3 regions of the Klebsiella sp. PK18 genome follow, and region 2 is predicted to be linked to each of the others. Evidence: predicted binding sites of a transcription regulator. Region 2 holds the regulator's gene; each other region holds the start of a gene.
The links. Region 2 encodes LexA, which represses DNA repair genes until DNA is damaged. Its sites were predicted from a motif close to TNCTGTATGTACATACAGNA; they were not measured.
Positions count from the first base shown of each region.

Region 1: a site for LexA is predicted at 7,955-7,974, ahead of rmuC (DNA recombination protein RmuC). Genes of this name have one in related genera too.
Region 3: a site for LexA is predicted at 8,576-8,595, ahead of sulA (SOS-induced cell division inhibitor SulA). Genes of this name have one in related genera too.

Region 1 is NZ_CM173493.1:5,387,542-5,397,242, reverse strand. Features, by position in the region: gene pldB (lysophospholipase L2) at 1-803, shown strand, start outside; gene yigL (sugar/pyridoxal phosphate phosphatase YigL) at 848-1,648, shown strand; gene AC3EMD_RS26380 (carboxylate/amino acid/amine transporter) at 1,737-2,636, shown strand; gene metR (HTH-type transcriptional regulator MetR) at 2,524-3,477, opposite strand; gene metE (5-methyltetrahydropteroyltriglutamate--homocysteine S-methyltransferase) at 3,709-5,973, shown strand; gene AC3EMD_RS26365 (dienelactone hydrolase family protein) at 6,033-6,845, opposite strand; gene udp (uridine phosphorylase) at 7,118-7,879, shown strand; gene rmuC (DNA recombination protein RmuC) at 8,015-9,463, shown strand; gene ubiE (bifunctional demethylmenaquinone methyltransferase/2-methoxy-6-polyprenyl-1,4-benzoquinol methylase UbiE) at 9,534-9,701, shown strand, end outside.
Region 2 is NZ_CM173493.1:5,276,380-5,286,080, forward strand. Features, by position in the region: gene AC3EMD_RS25835 (cupin domain-containing protein) at 1-2, opposite strand, end outside; gene zur (zinc uptake transcriptional repressor Zur) at 252-767, shown strand; gene AC3EMD_RS25845 (CsbD family protein) at 863-1,072, opposite strand; gene dinF (MATE family efflux transporter DinF) at 1,308-2,624, opposite strand; gene lexA (transcriptional repressor LexA) at 2,694-3,302, opposite strand; gene AC3EMD_RS25860 (diacylglycerol kinase) at 3,425-3,793, opposite strand; gene plsB (glycerol-3-phosphate 1-O-acyltransferase PlsB) at 3,922-6,345, shown strand; gene ubiA (4-hydroxybenzoate octaprenyltransferase) at 6,403-7,269, opposite strand; gene ubiC (chorismate lyase) at 7,282-7,779, opposite strand; gene malM (maltose operon protein MalM) at 7,967-8,899, opposite strand; gene AC3EMD_RS25885 (maltoporin) at 9,014-9,701, opposite strand, start outside.
Region 3 is NZ_CM173493.1:3,583,007-3,592,707, forward strand. Features, by position in the region: gene AC3EMD_RS17605 (YbhB/YbcL family Raf kinase inhibitor-like protein) at 1-39, opposite strand, end outside; gene rlmI (23S rRNA (cytosine(1962)-C(5))-methyltransferase RlmI) at 230-1,432, shown strand; gene hspQ (heat shock protein HspQ) at 1,492-1,809, shown strand; gene AC3EMD_RS17620 (CoA-binding protein) at 1,839-2,252, opposite strand; gene mgsA (methylglyoxal synthase) at 2,406-2,864, shown strand; gene helD (DNA helicase IV) at 2,876-4,930, opposite strand; gene AC3EMD_RS17635 (YccF domain-containing protein) at 5,055-5,501, shown strand; gene yccS (YccS family putative transporter) at 5,519-7,654, shown strand; gene AC3EMD_RS17645 (TfoX/Sxy family DNA transformation protein) at 7,668-8,264, opposite strand; gene sulA (SOS-induced cell division inhibitor SulA) at 8,615-9,124, shown strand; gene ompA (porin OmpA) at 9,477-9,701, shown strand, end outside.

The sequences.
Region 1 (9,701 bases), 110 kb from region 2:
TTGAAAGCTACGTGAAGTATGCCGAAGTCGCCTACGATCTCTTTCACAGCGGCTTTGACGTGATGATTATTGACCATCGCGGCCAGGGACGCTCGGGCCGCCTGCTCTCTGATACCCACCGCGGACACGTCGTCAACTTCAGCGACTATGTCGATGACCTGGCGGCGCTCTGGCAGCAGCAGGTGGTCCCCGGACACTGGCGAAAACGGTTTATCCTCGCTCACTCTATGGGCGGCGCGATTGCCACGCTTTTTCTGCAACGTTACCAGGCGCATTGCGATGCGATTGCGCTCTGCGCGCCGATGTTCGGGATTATCATTCGATTACCGGACTGGATGGTGCGCCATATTCTCGACTGGGCTGAGGGCCATCAGCGCATTCGCGAAGAGTATGCCATCGGCACCGGGCGCTGGCGGGCGCTGCCTTTTGCCGTTAACGTGCTGACGCACAGTCGACAACGCTATCGTCGCAACCTGCGCTTCTATGCCGATGAACCGCGACTGCAGGTTGGCGGCCCGACCTGGCACTGGGTGCGTGAGGGCATGCTGGCCGGCGACGAAGTGCTGGCGAATGTGGAAAAAGACACCGCCCCGACGCTGCTTTTACAGGCAGAGGAGGAGCGGGTGGTCGATAATCTGATGCACGACCGCTATTGTGAATTACGGGCCGCTGCCGGCCATCCCTGTGAGGGCGGTAAACCGCTCGTCATTGAAGGGGCATATCATGAGATCCTTTTTGAAAAGGACGCTATGCGCTCAGTCGCGCTCAATGCCATCGTCGAGTTTTTCAATCGACATACTTAATCCGACGATAACGCTCGTCGCCCTGCTTAGAGGTTAACTTTTTTATGTACCAGGTTGTTGCGTCTGATTTAGACGGCACGCTGCTTTCCCCCGACCATTTCCTGACCCCGTATGCCAAAGAGACGCTGAAATTGCTCACCGCCCGTGGGATCAATTTCGTCTTCGCCACCGGCCGTCACTACATCGACGTCGGGCAGATCCGCGATAATCTCGGCATCCGGTCGTACATGATCACCTCTAACGGCGCCCGGGTTCACGATAGCGATGGTCAGCAAATCTTTGCCCATAACCTCGATCGCGATATTGCCGCCGACCTGTTTGAGATCGTGCGTAACGACCCAAAAATCGTCACTAACGTCTATCGGGAAGACGAGTGGTATATGAACCGCCATCGTCCGGAAGAGATGCGCTTCTTCAAGGAGGCGGTGTTTAACTACAAGCTGTATGAGCCGGGCGAACTGGATCCGCAGGGGATCAGCAAAGTATTCTTTACCTGCGAGGATCACGAGCATCTGCTGCCGCTGGAGCAGGCGATGAACGCCCGCTGGGGCGATCGCGTGAACGTCAGCTTCTCCACCTTAACCTGCCTGGAAGTTATGGCGGGTGGGGTATCGAAGGGGCATGCGCTGGAGGCGGTGGCGAAAATGCTCGGTTACACTCTTGCCGATTGCATCGCCTTCGGCGACGGTATGAACGACGCTGAGATGCTGTCGATGGCCGGCAAGGGCTGCATCATGGCCAACGCCCATCAACGGCTGAAGGATCTGCATCCGGAACTGGAAGTGATCGGCAGTAACGCCGACGATGCGGTCCCGCACTACCTGCGTAAGCTATACCTCGACTGAAAAAGATTGACGACTGGCGAATAACTGTCCAGTCGTCAACCTGACTCTTCGCTACAATGCCTGTTCTTTATCCAACGAGACGACCATTGTGGCGCTGTTAATTATCACCACTATCCTGTGGGCCTTTTCTTTTAGCCTGATTGGCGAATACCTTGCCGGTAGCGTCGACAGCTATTTTTCGGTGCTGATGCGTGTGGGCCTGGCGGCGCTGGTGTTCCTGCCTTTCCTGCGCACGCGCGGCCAGTCTCCGCGCACGATCGTGCTCTATATGCTGGTGGGCGCGATGCAGCTTGGCATCATGTATCTGCTGGCTTTCCGCGCCTATCTCTATCTGACGGTTTCGGAATTTCTGCTGTTTACCGTATTTACCCCGCTGTATATCACGCTGATCTACGACCTGCTCAGCGGACGTAAGCTGCGCTGGGGCTATCTGCTGAGTGCTGCGCTGGCGGTGCTGGGGGCGGCGATTATCCGCTATGACAAAGTCAGCGATCATTTCTGGACCGGGCTGTTACTGGTGCAGTTGTCAAACCTCTGCTTCGCTATCGGCATGGTGGGTTACAAGCGCCTGATGGAGGTACGTCCGATGCCGCAGCACAATGCCTTTGCCTGGTTTTATGTCGGGGCCTTTATCGTGGCGGTGGCAGCGTGGTTTATGCTGGGCAACCCCCAGAAGCTGCCGACCACCACGCTGCAGTGGAGCGTGCTGGTGTGGCTTGGCGTGGTGGCTTCCGGGCTGGGTTACTTTATGTGGAACTATGGCGCCACGCAGGTGGATGCCGGCACGCTGGGGATCATGAACAACGTCCATGTCCCCGCGGGTCTACTGGTAAACCTCGCCATCTGGCAGGAGCAGCCGCACTGGCCGAGCTTTATTAGCGGAGCGTTGGTGATCCTGGCCTCGCTGTGGGTCCATCGCCGCTGGGTCGCTCCGCACTCCGGACAAACGGCAGGTGATCGCAGGCGTGGTTCCGCGCAGAGCGAATAAACGCTTCGGTGACCGGTTGACGCTGTTCGCCATCGCGGACGGCCGCGTACAACCGGCTCCATAATCCCTCACCCAGGGTTTTGGTGACCACCAGGCCCTGGCGTTCAAAGCTTTCCACCACCCAGTGCGGCAGCGCGGCGATGCCCATCCTTGCGGCCACCATCTGGATCAGCAACAGCGTGTTATCGACGCTTTTCAGCTGGGGACTGATGCCGGCCGGCTGCAGGAAATGGCGCCAGATGTCGAGGCGCCCGCGCTGCACGGGATAAATCAGCAGTGTTTCCGCGGCCAGGTCCTCTGGCGTAATCAGCGTCTTCATGGCTAACGGGTGCTCGGGCGCCAGCACCAGACGCACCTCATAATCAAACATCGGCGAGTAGTGCAGACCGCTGCGCGGCAGGATATCGGAGGTCATCACCAGATCCAGTTCGCCCTGCTGCAGCGCAGGCTGCGGGTCGAAGGTCACTCCGGAATGGAAGTCGACCTCCACGTGCGGCCAGCGGGCGCGGAAATTCTCCAGCGCCGGCGTCAGCCACTGAATACAGCTGTGACATTCGATAGCCAGCCGCAGCCGGGTCTGCTGTGGTTCGTTACAGTCCTGCAGGGCGCGAGCGATCTGCGGTAGCACCTGATTGGCCAACTGCAGCAGAATTTCCCCTTGCGGCGTGAAGCGTAGTGGCTGGCTTTTACGCACAAACAAACGGAAGCCAAGGCGCTGTTCCAGATCGCTGAACTGGTGAGACAAGGCGGACTGGGTCTGGTGCAGGGCCGCTGCCGCACCCGCCAGTGAACCGCTGTTCCGCAACGCTTGCAGCGTTTTCAGATGTTTAATTTCGATCATGAAAGTCCTTCACTTCGCCATGAGCAATTTGCGCTTGAGGAATATACAGTAACTGTCAATTATGGATGTGTAAACATCTGGACGGCTAAATCCTTTATCTTTCGAATTTATGGTGCGTTGGCTGCACTTCCTCACCCCAGTCACTTACTTCAGTAAGCTCCTGGGGATGAGCAAGTTTGCCGCCTTCCCTAAATCCGAAATCTTTCGGATTGCAATTATGAGGCTCAAAAAATGACAATTATTAACCACACCCTCGGTTTTCCTCGCGTTGGCCTGCGCCGCGAGCTGAAAAAAGCGCAAGAGAGCTACTGGGCGGGCAACGCCACTCGCGAGGAACTGCTGACAGTAGGCCGTGAGCTGCGTGCCCGCCACTGGGAGCAGCAGAAACAGGCGGGCGTTGATCTGCTGCCGGTGGGGGATTTCGCCTGGTACGACCATGTTCTGACTACCAGCCTGCTGCTGGGCAACGTGCCGGCTCGTCATCAGAACAAAGACGGATCCATCGATATCGATACCCTGTTCCGCATTGGTCGCGGCCGTGCGCCGACTGGCGAACCGGCCGCCGCTGCGGAAATGACCAAATGGTTTAACACCAACTATCACTACATGGTGCCGGAGTTCGTGAAGGGCCAGCAGTTCAAACTGACCTGGACCCAACTGCTGGATGAAGTAGACGAAGCGCTGGCGCTGGGCCACAAGATCAAGCCCGTGCTGCTGGGGCCGGTAACGTACCTGTGGCTGGGTAAAGTGAAAGGTGAACCGTTTGACCGTCTGAGCCTGCTGAATGACATCCTGCCGGTTTACCAGCAGGTGCTGGCCGAACTGGCGAAGCGCGGCATCGAGTGGGTGCAGATTGATGAACCGGCGCTGGTGCTGGAGCTGCCGCCAGCGTGGCTGGAGGCCTTTAAACCGGCTTATGATGCCCTGCAGGGCCAGGTGAAACTGCTGCTGACCACCTATTTTGAAGGCATTAGCGACAATCTCGCGACCATTGCTGCGCTACCGGTCCAGGGGCTGCACGTCGATCTGGTGCACGGCAAAGATGATGTTGCCGAACTGCACAACCGCCTGCCGGCCGACTGGCTGCTGTCTGCGGGTCTGATCAATGGGCGCAACGTTTGGCGCGCCGATCTCACTGAAAAATATGCGCAAATTAAAGACCTCGTCGGTAAGCGCGAGCTATGGGTCGCGTCATCCTGTTCTCTGCTGCATAGCCCGATCGATCTGAGCGTGGAGACGCGCCTTGATGCGGAAGTGAAGAGCTGGTTTGCCTTCGCGCTGCAGAAATGCGGCGAGCTGGCGCTACTGCGCGATGCGCTGAACAGCGGCGATACGGCGGCGATTACCGAGTGGAGCGCGCCAATCCAGGCCCGTCGCCATTCGACCCGCGTGCACAACGCGGAAGTGGAAAAACGGCTGGCGGCGATCACCGCTCAGGACAGCCAGCGTGCCAGCCCCTATGAGGTTCGCGCGCAGGCACAGCGCCAGCGCTTTAACCTGCCGAAATGGCCGACCACCACCATCGGGTCATTCCCGCAAACGACGGAGATCCGCGGTCTGCGCCTGGACTTCAAAAAGGGCAACCTTGACGCCAGTCATTATCGGACGGGGATTGCGGAACATATTAAGCAGGCGATCGTCGAGCAGGAGCGGTTAGGTTTAGACGTACTGGTGCACGGAGAAGCCGAGCGGAACGACATGGTGGAATACTTCGGTGAACATCTGGACGGTTTTATCTTCACGCAAAACGGCTGGGTGCAGAGCTATGGTTCCCGTTGCGTGAAGCCGCCGGTGGTGATCGGCGACGTCAGCCGTCCGCAGGCGATCACCGTCGACTGGGCGAAGTACGCGCAGTCGCTGACCGACAAGCCAGTGAAAGGGATGCTTACTGGACCGGTGACCATTCTGTGCTGGTCCTTCCCGCGGGAAGATGTCAGCCGTGAAACCATCGCGAAACAGATTGCGCTGGCCCTGCGTGATGAAGTGGCGGATCTGGAGGCGGCGGGGATCGGCATCATCCAGATTGATGAGCCGGCGCTGCGCGAAGGGTTACCGCTGAAGCGCAGCGACTGGGATGCCTATCTGCAGTGGGGTGTGGAAGCCTTCCGCCTTAATGCTGCGGTCGCCAAAGACGACACTCAGATCCACACCCACATGTGCTATTGCGAGTTCAACGACATCATGGACTCCATTGCCGCGCTGGATGCCGACGTGATCACCATTGAAACCTCGCGGTCCGATATGGAGCTGCTGGAGTCGTTCGAAGCGTTCGAGTATCCCAATGAGATCGGGCCGGGGGTATATGATATTCACTCGCCGAACGTGCCGAGCGTGGAGTGGATTGAAGCGTTGCTGGCAAAAGCCGCGCAGCGTATCCCGGCGAAGCGGCTGTGGGTTAACCCGGACTGCGGCCTGAAAACTCGCGGCTGGCCGGAAACCCGCGCCGCGCTGGCGAATATGGTGCAAGCGGCGCAGAACCTGCGCCAGTCCGCCTGATCGTTACGCGAAAAATCAAAAAAGGAGGCATTTGCCTCCTTTTTTCATGCATTGGGTGATTATGCTTTTTTGCCGCCATACTGAGCAAACCACGCGAGCATTCGCTGCCAGCCGTCTTTGGCTGACTCTTCATGATAGCTGGCGCGATAGTCGGCGTTAAAGGCATGATCGGCTTCGGGATAGACCACGATTTCCGCTGTGGCGTTGGCCGCCCGCAGCGCCTGACGCATGGTCTCGATGGTGTCCTGTGGAATACTGGCGTCTTTAGCGCCGTACAGACCAAGCACCGGGGCGTTGAGATCGACCGCGATATCTACCGGATGCTTCGGTGAATTCAGCGATTTTTCTCCCACCAGCTTGCCGTACCAGGCCACGCCTGCCTTCAGTTGCGGGTTATGCGCGGCATACAGCCAGGTAATGCGTCCGCCCCAGCAGAAGCCGGTGATTAGCAGACGATGGGCATCGCCGCCGTGGCGCGCCGCCCAGCTGGCGACATGGTCGAGATCCGCCAGCACCTGCGCGTCCGGCACCTTGGTAACCAGCTCTTTGAACAGGGTCGGGATATCGTGGTACTCATTCGGATCGCCCTGACGGAAGTACAATTCAGGCGCAATAGCCAGATAGCCTTCCTGCGCCAGGCGGCGACAAAGATCGCGAATATGTTCATGCACGCCGAAAATTTCCTGTACCACGATAACGATCGGCAGCGGACCGTCGGCATTTTTCGGGCGGGCGTGGTAGGCCGGCATGTTTTCACCCTGAGAGGGAATAGACGTCTCTCCGGCGATAATATGCTCTTCCGGCGTATGAACGGCGGTGGCGGCGTGTGGTGAAGCTGCAGGTGCGAATCCAGGTTGCTTGGTGGTGGTCATGGTATTCTCCGTACCCTTATTTATTAGCGCATCAATAACTATAGACCCTTTACCTTTAGTTCGGGCGGTAATAAAGCACAGTGCCTGAAAGCGGCTATCTTTTGTTCTGTGACGATGAATATAACTTGTTAATGTGATGTGTATCACTATTTAATGAAAAACAACTGCAATCATCATTGGTCTTGGTGACTATCATCACAAAATGTTGCCAGGGGCTTCTGTACAGTACCGTTTTGCTTCTGCTGATAATTCGACCCACAGAGGAGTTTTTTATGTCCAAGTCTGATGTTTTTCATCTCGGCCTCACCAAGAACGATTTACAAGGGGCTACGCTGGCTATCGTCCCTGGCGATCCGGAGCGTGTGGAAAAGATCGCCGCGCTGATGGATAAGCCGGTCAAGCTGGCATCCCACCGCGAATTTACCTCCTGGCGCGCGGAGCTGGACGGCAAGCCGGTGATCGTCTGCTCTACCGGCATCGGCGGCCCGTCGACTTCTATCGCCGTGGAAGAGCTGGCGCAGCTGGGCGTGCGTACCTTCCTGCGTATCGGCACCACCGGCGCGATTCAACCGCACATTAACGTTGGCGATGTGCTGGTTACGACCGCTTCCGTTCGCCTGGACGGCGCCAGCCTGCACTTCGCGCCGATGGAGTTCCCGGCCGTCGCAGACTTCGCCTGCACCACCGCGCTGGTGGAAGCGGCGAAATCTATTGGTGCCACCACCCATATCGGCGTGACCGCCTCTTCGGATACCTTCTACCCAGGCCAGGAGCGTTACGACACCTTCTCCGGCCGCGTGGTGAGCCGCTTCAAGGGCTCAATGGAAGAGTGGCAGGCAATGGGCGTAATGAACTATGAAATGGAATCCGCCACGCTGCTGACCATGTGCGCCAGCCAGGGCCTGCGTGCCGGGATGGTCGCCGGGGTTATTGTGAACCGTACCCAGCAAGAGATCCCTAACGCCGAAACCATGAAGCAAACCGAAAGCCACGCGGTTAAAATCGTCGTGGAAGCGGCGCGTCGTCTGCTGTAATTCAACCCCTTCTCTGTCAGGCCGGATCCTCCGGCCTTTCTTTTTTGCGTTGCTCCTCGCAGGAAATCCCTTTTAAACTGGACGTTTGTACAGCACAATTCTATTTTGTGCCATCAGGTTATCGCAGGGGGCGTCGTGGATCTCTCAATCATTATCAGCGCGGTTATCGCACTGGCTGCCGGGTTAATGGTCGGCTGGCTGGCAACCAAAGCGCGCGCCGACCAAATCCGGGCCGATCTCATTGAGGAGCGGCGAGAGCTGGATATTGATCTGAGCGCCGCCCGTCAGCAGCTGGTGCAGGAGGCCCACTGGCGTGAGGAGTGTGAGCTGCTGAACAATGAGCTGCGCAGTCTGCGGGATATCAATACCTCGCTGGAGGCCGATCTGCGTGAGGTCACCACCCGGCTCGAATCCACCCAGCTGCATGCGGAAGATAAGATCCGTCAGATGGTTAACAGCGAGCAGCGTCTGAGCGAGCAGTTTGAAAACCTCGCCAACCGCATTTTCGAACACAGCAACCGGCGCGTCGATGAGCAAAACCGCCAGAGTCTGCATGGTCTGCTGACCCCGCTGCGCGAACAGCTCGACGGATTCCGCCGCCAGGTGCAGGAGAGCTTTGGCCAGGAGGCGCGGGAAAGGCATACCCTGGCGCATGAGATCCGCAATCTTCAGCAGCTGAACGCGCAGATGGCGCAGGAGGCACTGAACCTGACGAAAGCGCTGAAAGGTGATAACAAAACCCAGGGCAACTGGGGGGAAGTGGTCTTAACCCGCGTGCTGGAGGCCTCCGGCCTGCGCGAAGGCTATGAGTACCAGACCCAGGTCAGTATCGAGACCGACAACCGCTCGCGGATGCAGCCGGACGTCATTGTCCGCCTGCCGCAGGGCAAGGACGTGGTGATCGACGCCAAAATGACCCTGGTCGCCTATGAGCGCTATTTCAACGCCGAAGACGACTACACCCGCGAAGTCGCGCTGCAGGAACATCTTGCCTCGGTGCGAAACCATATTCGCCTGCTGGGACGCAAGGATTATCAACAACTGCCGGGGCTGCGCTCTCTCGACTACGTGCTGATGTTTATTCCCGTCGAGCCGGCGTTCCTGGTGGCCATCGACCGTCAGCCCGAGCTCATCAGCGAGGCGTTGCAAAATAATATCATGCTGGTCAGCCCGACGACGCTGCTGGTAGCCCTGCGTACTATCGCCAATCTGTGGCGCTATGAGCATCAGAGCCGCAACGCGCAGAAGATCGCCGAGCGGGCGGGGCGCCTTTACGACAAAATGCGCCTGTTTGTGGATGATATGTCCGCCATCGGCCAGAGTCTGGATAAGGCGCAAGAGAACTATCGCCAGGCGATGAAAAAGCTCGCTTCCGGGCGCGGGAACCTGCTGGCCCAGGCGGAAGCCTTTCGCGGCCTGGGGGTGGAGGTGAAGCGCGGGATAAATCCTGATTTAGTCGAACAAGCTACTGCCCAGGACGATGAATATCGTCTTGAAGACGAGGATAACCTCCCGGAAAATGACGCATTTTCAGCCGACTCTGCCGAGGCGTTACATAATCGGGAGGCGGCTCCGCCACGTTGAAACGTATGGGAAATGCGCTGAATCTGATACACTCAGTGAACATTTTCTTGAAAAGCAAGCAGGCATAGAGATGGTTGAGGATTCACAAGAAACGACGCACTTTGGCTTTCAGACGGTCGCTAAAGAGCAGAAACAGGACATGGTGGCGCATGTATTCCATTCTGTCGCGGCAAAGTATGATGTGATGAACGACTTGATGTCGTTTGGTATCCATCGTTTGTGGAAGCGTTTCACCATC
Region 2 (9,701 bases):
ATCGTTTTCTCCCGAAAATGAGACACTTCAGATATAGCATACCCAGGGTCATGCGTGTTGCGATTAAATCGGGCAGGACGGTTTTAGCGATCGACTAAGGCGTAGTCTGCACGAAAGTCAGCGGCCAGCACCCGGAACTGGCGCAGGTACCGACAATCTGAAGTATGACCCGTATCACCTGCCGGCTCTCGGTGTTTTCTGAGGAACGTGATAAAGTAACAGATTCAAATTCACACAACCCGAGGATGCTCATGGATAAGACCCCTTCGCAAGAGATGTTAGCGCATGCTGAAAAGCTATGCGCGCAGCGCGGCGTACGCCTGACCCCACAGCGTCTGGAGGTGTTGCGCCTGATGAGCCTGCAACAAGGGGCGATCAGCGCCTACGATCTGCTGGATCTCCTGCGTGACAAAGAGCCGCAGGCTAAACCGCCGACGGTTTACCGCGCGCTGGAGTTTTTACTCGAGCAGGGTTTTGTTCATAAGGTTGAATCGACCAACAGCTATGTGCTGTGCCATCTCTTTGACCAGCCGACCCATAGCTCAGCCATGTTTATCTGTGACCGCTGTGGCGTGGTGAAGGAAGAGGCGGCGGAAGGGGTGGAAGATATCATGCATACGTTAGCGGCCAGAATGGGCTTTGCCCTGCGCCACAACGTGATTGAAGCTCACGGCCTTTGTGCAGACTGCGTGGAAGTCGAAGCCTGCAGCACGCCGGGACACTGCCAGCACGACCATTCCATTCAGCTGAAAAAGAAAGCCCGCTGAGCGTCAGCCGCAGCGGGAAACAGGGTTAACGGCGCATCCTTACGCCATTCAGACAGGCACTAACACAAATGCTTTATTCTTTGAGCCACGGAACGCTACCAGCGGTAGTCGTTTTTATGCTCCCAGTCTGAGACTTCTTTCTCAGCCTGATCCTTCGCATAGCCGTACCGTTCCTGAATTTTACCGACCAGCTGATCGCGCTTACCTTCGATCACGGTCATATCATCATCGGTAAGTTTGCCCCACTGTTCCTTGGCTTTACCTTTCAACTGTTTCCAGTTACCGCCGATTTCGTCTTTATTCATGATAACGTCCTCATCATTCGGTGGGTTTACAGCCCGTTTTGTACCGGACATGGTATTAACTATAGATGAGAATGCTGGTACCGATTCGTTATTCGGAATTTTTAACCATCATACCGATGGGTAAGGCTGAGGCGATTTTCCCGGCTTGCGCTACGCTGAGCCGGGCTACTGAGTTGCCCCGGTAAGCGGCGCGCAACCGCGGGAATTCATAGATGGCCGTGATGAACGGCAATGACTAGCTAAACCAGGTGCCGTGTCGCCAGTGGCGACGCCAGATCAGCGCCAGAGACAGGCCGCGCAGGGCGAGGAACACCGCCAGCGCCAGCCACAGACCGTGGTTACCGAGCAGCGGGACCGAAAGCAGCGTTACAGCAAACCCCGCCGCGGCGACCGCCATGCTGTTCCGCATCTCCGCGCCGCGTGTGGCGCCGATAAACATGCCGTCCAGCAGATAGCACCAGACGCCCACCACCGGCAGGATGGCCTGCCAGATCAGATAGCGATCGGCCAGCTGCTGCAGAGAAGGCAGCGAGGTTAACAACGCGATGATGTACTCCCCCGCCAGGCTATAAATCAGGGCAAACGCCAGCGCCACCATGCCAGACTGCCGGCAGGCCGCCCGCCAGACTTCCAGCAGCTGGCTGCCGTCGCGCGCGCCGTAGGCCTGGCCGGAGTGGGCCTCCACGGCATAGGCAAAGCCATCCAGCGCATAGGCGGTAAAGGTCAGCATGGTCATCAGTACCGCATTGACCGCCACAATGTCGCTGCCCAGACGCGCGCCGTACACGGTCAGCGCGCCAAAGCACAGCTGTAGCAGCAGGGAACGCAGCATGATGTCCCGATTCAACGCCAGCAGACGGCGCAGATCCCCGCGCCAGGCGTTTTTCAGCATTGCCAGCGACACGCCGCGCAGCGTCAGCACCCGCTTCGCCATCATCAGGCCAATAATGAGAGTGGCGTACTCCGCGGTGACCGTGGCCAGCGCCGCCCCCTGGACGTTCATCCGCAGGCCCATCACCAGCCACAGGTCGAGCACAATATTGAGCAGATTACCGACCACCAGCAGAATCACCGGCGCCCGGGCGTACTGGACTCCCAGCAGCCAGCCGAGCAGCACCAGATTGGCCAGCGAGGCGGGGGCGCTGAGCCAGCGGATTTCGAGAAACCGTCTCGCCTGCTCAAGCACCGCCTCACTGCCGCCGACAATATGCAGAGCGAGGTTAATCAGCGGCAGGCGAAACAGGATGATGAGAACCCCGGCGCCCAGCGCCAGAGTCAGCGGCTGCACCAGCGCCCGCGCCAGTCGCAGCGGATCTTTGGCACCCCAGGCCTGAGCGGTGAGCCCGGTGGTGCTCATGCGCAAAAACAGCAGCAGCATGAAGAGGAAACTGGTAGCCGTCGCCCCAACCGCGACGCCGCCGAGGTATACCGGGCTGTCAAGGTGGCCGATCACCGCGGTATCCACCAGCCCCAGCAGCGGGACGGTGATATTGGAGAAAATCATCGGGATCGCAAGGCGCCACAGCGCTTTATCGGCAGCGTTGAGCAGCATGTTCGGAGACCTGATTGAGGACAAACGTCGCAGCGTCATGCATCAGATGACGCTGCGCAGGGGCAGGCGTTACATCCATTCTCCATTACGGATCACGCCAACGGCCAGACCCTCAATGGTAAAACTCTGCTGACGCAGATCGACAACGATAGGGGTAAATTCGCTGTTTTCCGGCAACAGTTCGACGACGTTACCCTGCTTTTTCAGGCGCTTCACCGTCACTTCGTCGTCAATGCGCGCTACCACCACCTGGCCGTTACGCACGTCCTGGGTTTTGTGGACCGCCAGTAGATCGCCATCAAGGATACCGATGTCTTTCATCGACATGCCGCTGACGCGCAGCAGGAAATCCGCGTTGGGTTTAAACATCGACGGGTCGACCTGATAGTGCCCCTCAATGTGCTGCTGCGCCAGCAGCGGCTCGCCGGCGGCGACGCGGCCGATCAGCGGCAGGCCATGTTCTTCTTCCGTCAGCAGGCGGATACCGCGAGAAGCACCGGAGACGATCTCGATCGCGCCTTTACGCGCCAGCGCTTTCAGGTGTTCTTCCGCCGCGTTTGGGGAACGGAACCCCAAGCGCTGAGCAATTTCCGCACGCGTCGGCGGCATGCCCGTCTGGCTGATATGATCCCGAATGAGATCAAACACCTCTTGCTGCCTGGTCGTTAACGCTTTCATTCCGCCCCCTGGGTGTATATACAGTTATGCTGTGAGTATATACAGCTACCGGTGATTTTGGAACCACATGGCACACAAAAATCGGCAGATTGTTTATATTTTGCGAGGCTTAGCGAAGAACGTTAATGATAATGGCTCCACAGCAGCGTTCCCCAGGTGATCAGTGCGATGATAATCGCCAGCAGGACCGCCGCCGATCCCATGTCTTTGGCGCGCCCTGAAAGCTCATGATATTCCGAGCCTATACGATCCACGACCGCCTCAATCGCGCTGTTGAGAATTTCGACTATCATCACTAGCAGGACCGACCCAATCAGCAATACGCGGGTGATGGCGTCGACGTCCAGCCAGCAGGCTATCGCGACGGCCACGATGGCGGCGATACCTTCCTGACGAAACGCGGCCTCGTTGATCCACGCTGCGCGAAATCCTTTCCAGGAGTAACCTGCCGCCTTAATGATTCGGGTTAACCCGGTGGTATTATTGGCCATCACAAAACCTTTTTACGTAAATGACGTCGATGAGTGTACGCGTTTGCCGCGTGGTAACGGAAATTTTGCCCACTTTCTGTTATTCTTGCCGCGCATTTGCATGATTAACCAGAGGCTTCACATCGTTTATGTCCGGCTGGCAACGAATTTACTATAAATTACTGAATTTACCATTACGGGTGCTGGTAAAAAGCAAGTCTATTCCGGCAGAGCCTGCCCAGGAATTAGGACTCGATACCTCGCGTCCGGTCATGTACGTCCTGCCCTATAATTCCAAGGCGGACCTGCTGACGCTGCGCGCCCAATGCCTGGCGCATGATTTACCCGATCCGCTTGAACCGCTGGAGATCGACGGCGCGCTGCTGCCGCGTTACGTATTCATCCACGGTGGGCCGCGCGTATTTACCTATTACACGCCAAAAGAAGAGTCCATCAAGCTGTTCCACGACTACCTCGATCTGCACCGCAACCATCCGGACCTCGATGTGCAAATGGTGCCGGTCTCGGTGATGTTCGGCCGCTCGCCGGGTCGTGAGAAAGGGGAAGTCAATCCGCCGCTGCGGATGCTGAACGGTATCCAGAAATTTTTCGCCGTCTCCTGGCTCGGCCGCGACAGTTTCGTGCGTTTCTCGCCTTCCGTGTCGCTGCGCCGCATGGCGGATGAGCACGGTACCGATAAGATCATCGCCCAGAAGCTGGCTCGCGTCGCCCGGATGCACTTTGCCCGCCAGCGCCTGGCCGCCGTCGGCCCGCGTCTGCCGGCTCGCCAGGATCTGTTTAATAAACTGCTGGCCTCGAAAGCGATTGCCCGCGCGGTGGAAGACGAAGCGCGCAGCAAGAAAATTTCGCATGAGAAGGCTCAGCAGAACGCTATCGCGCTGATGGAAGAGATTGCCGCGAACTTCTCGTATGAGATGATCCGCCTGACCGACCGCATTCTCGGCTTCACCTGGAACCGCCTGTACCAGGGGATCAACGTGCATAACGCCGAGCGCGTGCGCCAGCTGGCTCACGACGGCCATGAGATTGTCTATGTCCCCTGCCACCGCAGCCACATGGACTATCTGCTGCTCTCCTACGTCCTGTATCATCAGGGCCTGGTGCCACCGCATATCGCGGCGGGCATCAACCTCAACTTCTGGCCTGCCGGGCCGATCTTCCGCCGCCTGGGCGCGTTCTTCATCCGCCGCACCTTTAAGGGCAACAAGCTCTACTCCACGGTGTTCCGTGAATATCTTGGCGAGCTGTTCAGCCGCGGCTATTCCGTCGAGTATTTCGTCGAAGGCGGCCGCTCCCGTACCGGCCGTCTGCTCGATCCGAAGACCGGTACGCTGTCGATGACCATCCAGGCGATGCTGCGCGGCGGCACCCGGCCGATCACTCTGGTGCCTATCTACATCGGCTATGAACACGTGATGGAAGTAGGCACCTACGCTAAAGAGCTGCGCGGCGCCACCAAAGAGAAAGAGAGCCTGCCGCAGATGGTGCGTGGCTTGAGCAAGCTGCGCAACCTTGGCCAGGGCTATGTCAACTTCGGCGAACCACTGCCGCTGATGACCTACCTTAACCACCATGTGCCGGAGTGGCGGGAAGCCATCGACCCGATCGAAGCCATCCGCCCTTCCTGGCTGACGCCAACGGTGAACAACATCGCCGCTGACCTGATGGTGCGCATCAACAACGCCGGCGCGGCCAACGCCATGAACCTGTGCTGCACGGCGCTGCTGGCCTCGCGTCAGCGTTCACTGACCCGGGAGCAGCTCACCCAACAGCTGGAGTGCTACCTCGCGCTGCTGCGCAATGTGCCCTATTCGCCAGATGCGACGACACCTTCCGCTTCGGCCAGCGAGCTTATCGACCACGCGCTGCAGATGAACAAGTTCGAAGTGGAGAAGGACACCATCGGCGATATCATCATCCTGCCGCGCGAGCAGGCGGTGCTGATGACCTACTATCGCAACAACATCGCCCATATGCTGGTGATACCGTCGCTGTTAGCCGCCCTGGTGACTCAGCATCGTCAGCTCAGCCGCACCGAAGTGCTGCGCCATGTCGAAACGCTGTATCCGTTCCTCAAGGCCGAGCTGTTCCTGCGCTGGGAGAAAGCAGAGCTGGCCGGGGTGGTGGATGCATTGATTGCCGAGATGCTGCGTCAGGAGCTGATCGTCGTCGATGGCGAGGTGATGAGCCTCAATCCGTCGCACTCTCGCTCCCTGCAACTGCTGGCCGCGGGCGCGCGCGAGACGCTGCAGCGCTATGCCATCACCTTCTGGCTGCTGAGCGCCAACCCGTCAATCAACCGCAGTTCGCTGGAAAAAGAGAGTCGTACCGTGGCCCAGCGCCTGTCGGTGCTGCATGGCATTAACGCGCCGGAGTTCTTCGACAAAGCGGTGTTCAGCACCCTGGTGCTGACCCTGCGCGATGAAGGCTACATTAGCGACACCGGCGATGCCGAGCCGGAAGAGACCCTGAAGGTTTATCGGATGCTGGCGGACTTGATTACGTCGGATGTGCGGCTGACGATTGAAAGCGTCACGCAGGATGACGCGTAACGCGGTGTTTTCTGCCCTCGCTTCCCCCCGATACACCGGGGGGAAGCTGACAGGGGATTACAGGTAGCTCATCGCCAGGCCCAGGAATAGCACCAGCCCGACGTAGTTATTGTTCATAAACGCTTTGAAGCAGTTATCGCGCTCGCGATTGAAGATAAGCTTCTGCTGCCAGCCAAACAGACCTGCCGCGACAAACAACGACCAGTAGTATTCCCAGCCCAGCCCATTCAGCCAGCCCACCGCGCCCATCAGCGCCAGCACGGCCACCTGCAGGATACCGATAATCAGACGATCGTTTTCGCCGAACAGGATCGCCGTGGACTTGATGCCGATCTTCACGTCGTCATCGCGATCCACCATCGCATACTGGGTATCGTAGGCCACCGCCCACAGAATGTTGGCGAGGAACATCAGCCAGCAGCTCAGCGGCAGCGATTCGCTAACGGCCGAGAAGGCCATCGGGATCGACCAGCCAAAGGCGGCCCCCAGCACCACCTGCGGCAGATGAGTGTAGCGCTTCATAAACGGGTAGACCCATGCCAGGGCCAGCGCCGCGACCGACAGCAGAATGGTCATGGTGTTGAGGGTGAGCACCAGCAGGAAGGAGAGCAACACCAGAACGATAAACAGCGTTCGCGCCTCTTTCTCGGTAACGTCGCCGCTCGGTAGCGGACGACGGGCGGTACGCTTTACGTGACCATCAAATTTTCGATCGGCATAGTCATTCACCACGCAGCCGGCGGCGCGCATCAGCCAGACGCCGGCGACGAATACCGCCAGGATCCACAGCGGCGGGACGCCCGGCGAGGCCACCCACAGCGCCCACAGCGTCGGCCACAGCAGCAGCAAAGCGCCGATCGGTTTGTCAGTGCGCATCAGGCGATGAAACGCCAACAGCTTATTCTGCGACAGACTCCACTCCATTTTTTCTTCCTCTTAGTACAACGGCGACGCAGGCAAAAACAGCTCGGTCAGCAGCAGGGGTTTGCCGCTCAGCCGCAGGCGGGAACGACGCCCCCACAGCGCTGCATCGCGACCAATTTCAATAAAATCGCGGGTTAATGTCGACGACGTGAACAGGTATCGGCCCAGCGGGATCTGCCCGAGCTGCTGTAGCGCCAGCTCCGGACCACACAGTGTCGACTCCGGCACCACCGTGCGCCCGGCCAGCCAGGGTTCGCCATCGGCATTGAGTATAATCTCCCGCAGCCAGTAGCGCGGCTCGTCAGGTAGCAGCGCCGCTTCGTCAGTCAGCGCCTCACGCTCAATATACCCTTCGTTAATCAGGGTCACGGTGACCTGCTTTCCTTGTTGCTCAAAGCGCTGGGTCATTGAGTCCTCCAGCAGCAGCCAGTCACTCAGGGGCGGCGCCAGGGATGGCATAACGGCAAAATAGCGCAGCGCACGCAGTCGCGTAAGCGCAGGATGGGACATGCCTGATTCTCCGGTACATAACGTGAAAGCATTGTATCGCAGAATAGGCGGTTGGTGGCGGGCAAACGTCAATATACGATCATTCACGCAACAGCCATGCAACAGGCTGCCGCGCGTGCAAAAAAAGGTGCATCCCGAAGGATGCACCTAAAGGCTGTGCCTAAACATCAGCATTGTGGGGAGACGATTACCCCTTGCCTTTTACACTGCTGATAAAGGTGGAACGAGCGGATTTCGAGCCGAGGCGCTCAGCTTCGTTCATCAATTTCAGGGCTTTGTCGATGTCACCTTGTTTCACCGCCTGCTTAATACCGTTGTTGAAGTAGGTTTCGGTATCGCTGAGCATCGGTTCGCTTTTGGCTGCCGGTGCAGCAGCAGCAGCGGCGGCGGCTGGCGCGGCCACCGGCGCGGCGGTATTGCCTACGGTGACCGGACCCGGGCCGGCGGAGCCGAACAGCGGGCCCACCAGCACGCTGGAGGTGCTATTGGTTTTCACTTTCAGCTTCAGCACGCCATCGGTGGTATGTTTAGCGATCGGATCCGGGATATCCGGGGCCGCATTGCCGGCGCCTTTGGCATAGGCTTTCGCCGGATCCAGCAGGGTCGTGGTCTGCTGGAGGTCTTTTTCAGTGGTAAACACCAGCACATAGAGTTTTTGCTGGCCCAGCGCCGGGGTCAGGCGCATCACGCCGCCCAGGCGGTCAGCGGTCATGACGCCCGGCTGCTGATAGGTAAAGTAGTTGCTGGGGAAGAACGCCGCTGGCGTCATGTTCTGATCCAGAATCAGCACGTTCGGCGCAAAAATCTGCTTATGTTTGTTCAGTTCGCTGTCGAGCGTCAGGGTCAGCTCACCGATATTGGCCGGTACGCTCCAGGCGGCGACCGGTCCGACGATCCCCGGGACATCCAGGCGTTGACCGCCGGTGGTTAAATCAACGCTCTGCGTCTTTGATTGATCGGCAGGCGTCCAGATCAGCTGCTGCAGCGCGCTGGCTGGAATAGACGGCGCGGCGCTGGTGTTCTGCGGTACAAAGTTAACATCGGCAAGGCTCATCCCCGGCACGCATGCCAACATCCCTGCGGATAAACACAGAGCGACGAGAGTTTTCTTCATTTTCATTCTTCTCACCTTGGATAGCATCGGTTTAGCGGTAGCCAGGCAATAGCGCGCTAACCCTGAATTGTCAGGAGGGGCTGACGCCCCTCCCAGGTTACACCCGTCCTGCGGACGGTATTACCACCACACTTCCATCTGGGCACCGAAGGTAACTTCGCTGTCGTCACCGCGGCTGGAGGTGTACATGCCGCTTCCGCTGCTGTCTTTGGTCTGCAGACCGGAGGCGTTGCTGTAACCCCAGTTTTCATCCCACTTCGCGTAGGTTGCGAAAATACGGATAGCCGGACGAGACCAGACGCTGTTGCCTGCCTGCCACTGTTGAGCCAGAGTAATTTTGTACTGGTTGTTGTTTTCGCTGGTACGCTGGGATTTCACGTTGTCGTAACCGATTTCCAGCTGGGTGCTCATGATCGGCGTCCATTTGTACATCGGACGGACACCCACGGTGTACCAGGTCGAACCGTTTTTGCTGTCCAGGTCCACGTCCTGGTACATTGCCACGTACATCAGGCCCCAGTCATCGTTGAAGTCCATCGCGCCGTGATCCAGAACGCGGATCATGCTGCCGTTGTTATCGATGCTGGTTCCCTGAGAGTGGCCGCTGTTCCAGGAGGTCATTGCGTCGGTCGCGTACTGAACGACAAATTTGTTGAAGCCGCCCCAGATGGACTGAGTATGTTCACCGGTCCACATCCAGCCGTCTTTCGACGCGCCGTCTTCCAGGCGGTAGTCATCCTGCGGGTTCGCACGGCCGTAATCGACGCCTAACTCCAGCACGCCGCCCGGGTTGGTTTCCAGGCCCGCC
Region 3 (9,701 bases), 1.7 Mb from region 2:
CGCGACCATCGCCACGGCCATGCGGATACCTGTTTTCATCGTCTGCTCCTCGTTGGGGTGAGAAAACAGGGTATGAGAGTCCGCACAAGCTGAATGTGCCGAAGCGCCTGCATTTTGTGCCGAAACGCTCACCTGTGCCTGCCGGGCGAAAGATGCTTGCGTGCGCCAGGTGTGCTACTCTACGCGCCATTTTTCGGTGCCGACATTCCCGTTGCTTAAAGGTAGCTCCATGACAGATTCCCTATTCCCCCGCTTAGTGTTAGCCAAAGGACGCGAGAAATCCCTGCTGCGTCGCCATCCGTGGATTTTCTCAGGCGGCGTCGCCCGCATGGAGGGTAAAGCCCGCAGCGGTGAAACCATCGATATTGTTGACCATCAGGGAAAATGGCTGGCCCGCGGCGCTTACTCGCCGTCGTCGCAGATCCGCGCCCGCGTGTGGACCTTCGACCGCAATGAAGCCATCGATAGCGCCTTCTTTGAACGCCGCCTGCAGCAAGCGCAAACCTGGCGGGCATGGCTGGCCGAGCGCGATGGTCTCGACAGCTACCGTCTGATCGCCGGCGAGTCCGATGGGCTGCCGGGCGTCACTATCGACCGCTTTGGCAACTTTTTCGTGCTGCAGTTGCTCAGCGCAGGCGCCGAATACCAGCGGGCCGCCATCATCAGCGCCCTGCAGAACCTGTTCCCGGACTGCGCCATTTACGATCGCAGCGATGTCGCCGTGCGTAAAAAAGAGGGACTGGAGCTGGCCCAGGGGCCGGTGGTGGGCGAGCTGCCCCCGGCGCTGCTGCCGATCACCGAGCACGGCATGAAACTATTGGTTGATATCCAGGGCGGGCACAAAACCGGCTACTACCTCGACCAGCGCGACAGTCGCCTGGCCACTCGCCGCTATGTCGCGGATAAGCGGGTGCTGAACTGCTTCTCTTATACTGGCGGCTTTGCGGTGTCAGCGCTGATGGGCGGCTGCCGCCAGGTCACCAGCGTGGATACCTCTCAGGAAGCGCTGGACGTCGCCCGACAGAACGTCGAGCTCAACGGACTGGATCTGTCCAAAGCGGAATTTGTGCGCGACGACGTGTTCAAACTGCTGCGTAAATACCGCGATCAGGGAGAGAAATTCGACGTGATCGTGATGGATCCGCCGAAATTCGTGGAAAACAAAAGCCAGCTGATGGGCGCCTGCCGCGGTTATAAAGATATCAATATGCTGGCGATCCAGCTGCTGAACCCCGGCGGCGTGCTGCTGACTTTCTCCTGCTCCGGCCTGATGACCACCGATTTATTTCAGAAAATCATCGCCGATGCCGCAATTGATGCCGGGCGTGATGTACAATTTATAGAACAGTTCCGTCAGGCTGCCGACCACCCGGTGATCGCAACCTACCCGGAAGGGCTGTATCTGAAGGGGTTTGCCTGTCGCGTCATGTAACTTGAAAAACGAAACATGAGCCTCATATAGGGAGTATTCATGTTTCCCAGGAGGTGCCTATGATAGCCAGCAAATTCGGTATCGGCCAACAGGTCCGCCATACGCTCTTGGGCTACCTGGGTGTCATCGTCGATGTCGATCCCGAGTATTCACTCGCGGAACCGGAAGAGGATGAGATTGCCGCCAATGACGAACTGCGTGCGGCGCCCTGGTACCATGTGGTGATGGAAGATGATGATGGTCAGCCGATCCACACCTATCTGGCAGAAGCGCAGCTGAGCAGCGAAACCCGCGACGAACACCCGGAACAGCCGTCCCTCGACGAACTGGCCAAAACGATTCGTCAGCAGCTGCAGGCTCCGCGCCTTCGCAACTAAAACAAAACCCCGCCAGGCGGGGTTTTTTGTTATTTTGCTAATCCCAGTCGCGGTAGCTCAATGGCCGGGCAACGATCCATCACCACGTTCAATCCGGCTTCTCTGGCCAGCACCGCGGCCTGCTCATTGATCACCCCCAGCTGCAGCCACAGCGTTTTCGCGCCGATGGCTATCGCCTCCTGCGCCACGCCCCACGCCGCTTCTGAATTACGGAAGACATCAACCATGTCGACCTTTTCCGGAACGTCGGCGAGCGTCGCATACCCTTGCTGTCCCAGCAGCGTCTTGCCCGCCACCTTCGGCGAAACCGGGATAACGTGATACCCCTGATCCAACAGATACTTCATGACCCGGTAGCTCGGGCGGTCAGGTTTATCGCTGGCGCCAACCAGCGCAATCGTCCGTGTCGACGTCAGGATGCCGGCAATATCGTTCTCTTTCATGGGTTCCTCCTGCTATTTCACCTAAGTGTATGCTAATCCGCAGCAGGCGGCCATCCAGGCTAACCCACAGATTCGACAAAATTTTCACCCCGATGCTTGCAGCGGCAGCCACATTCAGTAATCTGTCTGCAGGTCAAAATGTGGAATGAAAATATGGAACTGACAACTCGTACCCTGTCCGCGCAAAAACATATCGCGCTGGTGGCTCACGATCACTGTAAAGATATGCTGATGAAATGGGTCGCTCGCCATCAGGCGTTGCTGGCGCAACACGTTTTGTATGCCACCGGCACCACCGGTAACCTGGTCTCGCGGGCTACCGGACTGGAGGTCAATGCCATGCTGAGCGGCCCGATGGGCGGTGACCAGCAGGTTGGCGCGCTTATTTCAGAAGGCAAAATCGACGTGCTGATCTTCTTCTGGGATCCGCTGAACGCCGTGCCTCACGACCCGGACGTCAAAGCGTTGCTGCGCCTGGCCACCGTCTGGAACATTCCGGTCGCCACTAACGTCTCCACCGCTGACTTTATCATCCAGTCACCGCACTTTAATCAGCCGCTCGATATTCTGATCCCGGATTATCCGCGTTATCTTGCCGAGCGCCTGAAATAACCCACACGTGATTAGGGTTTCCTGGCCACCGGCACATCCAAGGCCTGCAGGATGTCGACAAACGGCGAAGGTTGCGCTTTGTTAAACAACAACCACACCCGATGACGTGCGCGGGTTATCGCCACGTACAGTAGTCGACGCTCCTCCGCATCAGGAAAATCTTCCGGCTGCGGCAGGAGCGCCTGCTCCATGATCGACTCGCGCGCCGGCGCGGGAAACGCATCCTCTCCCTCCTGCAGTCCCAGCACAATCACATAGTCCGCCTGCTGGCCCTTGCTGGCATGAATAGTCATAAAATCAAGCTGCAGATGCGGCCAGCGCGTCGCCGCCTTGTTGAGCGCGTCGGGCTTCAGATGATGGTAACGGGCAAGCAGCAGGATCCGCTGCTCGGGCTTAACGTAGCCGCTCAGTTTATCCAGTAAATCATCCAGCTTATCGTCGGCTAACAGCGTGACGGCCTTTTTATCGCCCGCCGTCAGGCTGTTCAGCGGCTTACTTAACTGATGCGGATTCTGCTGGATAAAGCCATTGGCGATTTCACCGATACGGCCGTTAAAGCGATAGGTGGTATCCAACGCACAGCTATCCCCTTCGCCAAAGTAATGATTAAACGCGGTGGTCAGGGAAAGCTGGGCCCCGCTGAACCGGTAAATCGCCTGCCAGTCATCTCCGACGGCAAAGAGCGTGGTTTGGCTGTTCTGCCGGCGTAATGCGGCCAGCAGCGAGGCCCGCTGCGGCGAGATATCCTGAAATTCATCCACCAGAATGTGTTTCCATGGGCTGACGAAGCGGCCTTTATCGAGAATATTGACCGCCTGATGGATCAGGCCGGAAAAATCGACCGCATTCTCGGCCTTCAGCGCCGCCTTCCAGTCTTTCATCAGAGGCGACATCAGTTTCACCCGTTTACTGAACTGATCGCGTACCGCCTCCGGCGCCCCGGCAATCATCTCTGCCTGGGAGCCGCCGTGCATACGCATCAGGCTGACCCAGCGGTCGAGCCGGCTGGCCATACGCCGCTGCACCTTCTTGTCCTGCCAGAAATCGCCCTCCGGCAGTTGCCAGCCCATCTCCTCTTCCAGCCACAGGCGCCAGCCTTTCGCCTGCGCTTTTTTCTCCTGACACTGCTGCTGCCAGCTTTTCACAAGCAGCGCCTGACGAGCTGCGCTATCGCTTTCCAGTTTGCTGATGGTGGGGACTTTTTTGCTGCCCTGCTGAATAATATGTAGCGCCAGCGAGTGGAAGGTACGCGCGGTGATATCGTCGGATGCAAGACGCTCGCGGATCCGCGCATCCATCTCCTGAGCCGCCTGGCGGCCGAATGCCAGTAACAAAATTTGCTCTGCTGCCGCTTCTCCCCGCGCCAGCAGCCAGCCTGCCCGCGCCACCAGCACCGAGGTTTTGCCGCTGCCCGCGCCCGCCAGCACCAGCAGGGAACGTTCGCCGTTCACCACCGCCCGTGCCTGTGAGGCATTAAGAGGGGACGACTCAACGCCGTCAAAAAAGCCGCGATACTGCTCAAGCATCGCCTCGGTGAAGGCCTGGTTATGGGCCAGGCGTGTCGCTTCAATATCCCCTAACCAGCGCTGACACTCCCGCCACAGCTCCCGACAGTTGTCAAAGGCCTCAAGCCGGCTGGTGGGCATCGGCAAACCAGTCAACGCCTGGCGAATGTTATCCTGCACATCCGCCACCTGCTGACGCGTCAACCATTTGCCTTCCGCACGGGTGCGCTCGATCGTCGCCAGCTGCCGCTTCAGTACACCAGCGGCGATGTCGCTCATTTCCGCGCTCCACTGCTCCCAGAGCGTTTGTAAATGGTGATAGAAGCGCTGCGTTTCGCTCCACTCGGTACCGTGCAAACGCACGACTTTGCTGTCAGGCAACACAAACTCCAGTTCGCCCCAGACCAGACCGCGCTTACAATGCACTGACAATAACTGATTGAAAGGGATAAGATACTCGTGACGGTCGCCGGAAACCTTTACGCCGGCGTTCAGTAACTGCACCCGATCATAAGGGTGCTGAGCCATGCGTTTGCCCAATGTTGTCGCTTTAAGTTCCATATAATGTCGATTTTCAATCAGGGTGGATTGTTTTTCAGTTTAACCGCCCGGGACCAGGTGCTCCAGCGCAAAAAAACGTTACAATTGTCAGGTCTTATTATCCACAGGGCAAAACCGAGGCTTTATGCGTACCATTCTGAATATTTTGAACTTTATCCTTGGCGGTTTCGCCACCACTCTAGGCTGGCTGCTCGCCACGCTGGTTAGCATCGTTCTGGTCGTCACGCTGCCGCTGACCCGCTCCTGCTGGGAAATCACCCGACTCTCCTTATTTCCATACGGTAACGAGGCGATTCATGTGGATGAGCTGGAGCCGGGCCGTAAAAATGGCCTCCTCAACGCCGGCGGCACCGTGCTGAATATTCTGTGGTTCATTTTTTTCGGCTGGTGGTTGTGCCTGATGCATATTTTCAGCGGCATAGCTCAATGTCTGACCATTATTGGCATCCCGGTGGGGATCGCGAACTTTAAAATTGCTGCCATTGCCCTTTGGCCGGTAGGGCGTCGGGTCGTCTCTGTGGAAACCGCGCGTGCCGCACGTGAAGCCAATGCGCGTCGTCGCTTTCAGTAACCGAACGGAACACGGACATGATTAGCCCCCTGCTACGCCGCTATACCTGGAACAGTGCCTGGCTTTATAACGTACGGATCTTTATCGCGCTCTGCGGCACAACGCTGTTTCCCTGGTGGATCGGCGAAGTCAAACTGACCATCCCTCTCACCCTTGGCGTTGTTGCCGCGGCCCTGACCGACCTCGACGACCGGCTGACCGGTCGTCTGCGCAACCTCGCCATTACCCTGGTCTGTTTTTTTATCGCCTCCGCCTCCGTGGAGCTGCTGTTTCCGTGGCCGCCGCTGTTTGCCCTCGGCCTGACCGTGTCTACCATCGGCTTTATTTTGCTCGGCGGCCTCGGCCAGCGCTATGCCACCATCGCCTTCGGCGCCCTGCTCATCGCCATCTACACCATGCTCGGCGTCACACTGTACGATCACTGGTATCTACAGCCGTTGTTCCTGCTGGCGGGGGCCGTGTGGTACAACCTGCTGACGCTGTCCGGGCACCTGATTTTTCCGATTCGTCCATTGCAGGACAACCTGGCGCGTAGCTATGAGCAACTGGCTCGCTATCTGGAGCTCAAATCCCGGCTGTTTGATCCTGACCTGGAGGATGAGAGCCAGGCGCCGCTGTACGATCTGGCCCTCGCCAACGGCCAGCTGGTTGCTACGCTTAACCAAACCAAGGTCTCGCTGCTAACCCGACTGCGAGGCGATCGGGGCCAGCGCGGCACCCGCCGCACCCTGCAGTACTACTTTGTGGCCCAGGATATTCATGAACGCGCCAGCTCATCGCATATTCAGTATCAGACTCTGCGCGATCAATTCCGCTACAGCGACGTGATGTTCCGTTTCCAGCGCATGCTCTCGATGCAGGCCCAGGCCTGCCAGAAGCTCTCGCGGGCGATTTTACTGCGCGAACCCTACCAACATGACGCCCATTTTGAACGCGCGTTTATGCATCTCGACGCGGCGCTTGACCGTGTGCGCGCCAGCGGCGCGTCCGACGAGCAGATCAATGCCCTTGGGTTTTTACTCAATAACCTGCGCGCTATCGATGCGCAGCTGGCCACGATTGAATCGGTGCAAACGACCGCGCCTGCCGGGAGCAACACCGAGACGCTGTTGGCCGACGACAGACTCGGCGGGCTGAACGACATCTGGCTGCGTCTGCGACGCAACATGTCACCGGAGTCCGCTCTCTTTCGCCACGCGGTACGTATGTCGCTGGTGCTCTGCGCCGGCTATGCCTTTATCCAGTTTACCGGGCTCCAGCATGGCTACTGGATCCTGCTGACCAGCCTGTTTGTCTGTCAGCCGAACTATAACGCCACCCGCCACCGACTGGCGCTGAGGATCATCGGCACGCTGGTGGGGGTGGCGATCGGCCTGCCCGTCCTGCTGCTGGTGCCTTCGATTGAAGGGCAACTGGTGTTGATCGTGCTCACCGGCGTGCTGTTCTTTGCCTTTCGTAACGTGCAGTACGCCCATGCCACCATGTTTATTACGCTGCTGGTGCTGCTGTGCTTTAACCTGCTTGGCGAAGGTTTTGAGGTCGCGCTACCGCGCATTATTGATACCCTGATCGGCTGCGCCATCGCCTGGGCGGCGGTCAGCTTCATCTGGCCGGACTGGAAATTTCGCAATCTGCCGCGCGTCCTGGACCGGGCGATGAACGCAAACTGCCGTTATCTGGATGCCATTCTGGAGCAGTATCACCAGGGCCGCGACAACCGTCTGGCCTATCGTGTCGCCCGCCGTGATGCCTACAACCGTGATGCCGAACTGGCCTCCGTGGTCTCGAATTTGTCGACTGAACCGCGCGCGGATGGCGCCCAGCGCGAGACCGCTTTTCGCTTGCTGTGTCTCAACCATACCTTCACCAGCTACATCTCCGCTCTCGGTGCGCATCGGGAAAAACTGTCCACCCCCGATATTCTTGCCCTGCTGGATGATGCTGTTTGTTATGTTGATGACGCCCTGCACCATACCCCCGCCGATGAACATCGGGTGCAGAAGTCTTTGACCAGCCTGCAAAGCCGGATCCAGCATCTGGAACCGCGCGCGGACAGTAAAGAGCCGCTGGTATTACAGCAGATTGGCTTGTTGCTCGCGCTGCTGCCTGAAATTTGCCGCCTGCAACAACGCGTTCACGCTCAGACAGAATAACGGCGGCTGTCCGCTAGCGGGCTCCAGCCCATTCGAGCAGCTCCTGACGCCGCAGCGTCGGGAGCGCGGCGGCGTGAACGCCGACAATCGCCCCCTCCAGCGCCAGCAAGACGTTGAGCGACAGAGAGGCGTTGTTTTCTCGTAGCCGTTGCCAGGCCTGCTGAGCGCCTACCTCCCGAAGCGTCCTGACATCCGGTATGCCCGCGTGGATCAGCTGCAATTCCATATGAAAGCTGATATTGGGTAAATCCTTCAGACGGCCCGACGCCCGTCGGTGGTTCTTTTCACGCTGCGCACTCTGCCACGACAACAGCGACAGCCGAAAAAGCTGAGTCTCATCGCGCCACAATGCGTCGTCAATTTGATAATACTTCATCGGCACGATGCGCCCATGTCGGCGCAGCGTTAATAAAGGATTGCGATGTTCAACCCGATACGCGGCGCTCTGCTCGCAGGCCCTCAGGTAAATATCGCCCTCTGCCACCATCGCAAACACCGTATCATCAATGGCCAGGCTATAGCCGCCAAAAAGCGGACGAGAATGTAACTGACCCAGCGGCGAGACGCAGGCCTGAAATTGCGGGAACCGCGGACATACTAGTTTTCTCATGATCATTCCTTTGTTAATCATGTAATTAAACTTAAGTTGTTAACGGATCCGCTAAGAGAAAACATAAGGGACTTCCCGAATAGCAGCAAGATGATTTTCGCCGACTTTTCCACCAGAATGCGGTTTTGCGAGACGCTTTCAGAAAATCACTGACGTTGCTGCAATCAACAGGGTGGAAAGAAATCATTAGCCGGCATTAAGGATATCGTTGAGGAGAGGTGCGCATCGCTATAAATCAGACGCGGCGGGAAATGATTAAATTTCAGCCAGCAAAATGGCAAATTGCGGTTGATCTTTTCCCCAGGTAGATATACTGTATATGCATACAGTAACTACAGGCGGGATAGACTATGTTTACTTCAGCTCACGCAAATCGTTCAGCACAGGCTTCTGCTTCTGCAGGCCACTACGCTCATCGTTCTGGCGAACAGACCGCCAATGGGCTGATCAGTGAAATTGTCTATCGTGAAGATCAACCCATGATGACACAGTTACTGCTGCTACCTTTATTACAGCAGCTGGGTCAACAGTCTCGCTGGCAACTGTGGCTCACGCCGCAACAAAAGCTTAGCCGCGAGTGGGTCCAGTCTGCCGGTCTACCGCTGTCTAAAGTCATGCAAATTAGCCAGCTGTCACCCTGCCATACCGTAGACTCAATGATCCGCGCGCTGCGCACCGGTAATTATAGTGTGGTTATCTGCTGGCTAACGGAGGAGCTAACCGCGGAAGAGCATGAGCGTCTGGTCAATGCCGCCCAGGAAGGTTGCGCGATGGGATTCATCATGCGCCCGGTGAGAAATCAAGGCACGCTCGGCAGACAACTCAGCGGGCTAAAAATTCACTCAAATTTGTATCATTGAGTGAAATTAGGATTATTCCTGGAATTTTTTTTACCGATGGTAAAGACACAGCGTTTTTCAGGGACTTTTTCGCGCAATGCCTGTCACACGGGGATTTCTGCCTTTTTTCTGCGTACGAAAATCAACCATATTTGTTAAATATTGTGTACACAACCCTTTTTTTTCATATGCCTGACAGAGTTCACACTTGTAAGTTTCGAACTAAGTTGTAGACTTTACATCGCCAGGGGTGATCGGCTTACGCTGCATGTATCAGCATAGTTAACAACAAGTCACGCCCCGGGTGAAGGATTTAACCGTGAGGTCTTTTGTAACTTCATGGCGAATTTTGGATGATAATGAGGCGCAAAAAATGAAAAAGACAGCTATCGCGATTGCAGTGGCACTGGCTGGCTTCGCTACCGTAGCGCAGGCCGCTCCGAAAGATAACACCTGGTATGCAGGTGGTAAACTGGGTTGGTCCCAGTTCCATGACACTGGCTGGTACAACAGCTCTCTGAACAACAATGGTCCAACCCACGAAAGCCAGCTGGGCGCTGGTGCGTTCGGTGGTTACCAGGTTAACCCGTACCTCGGT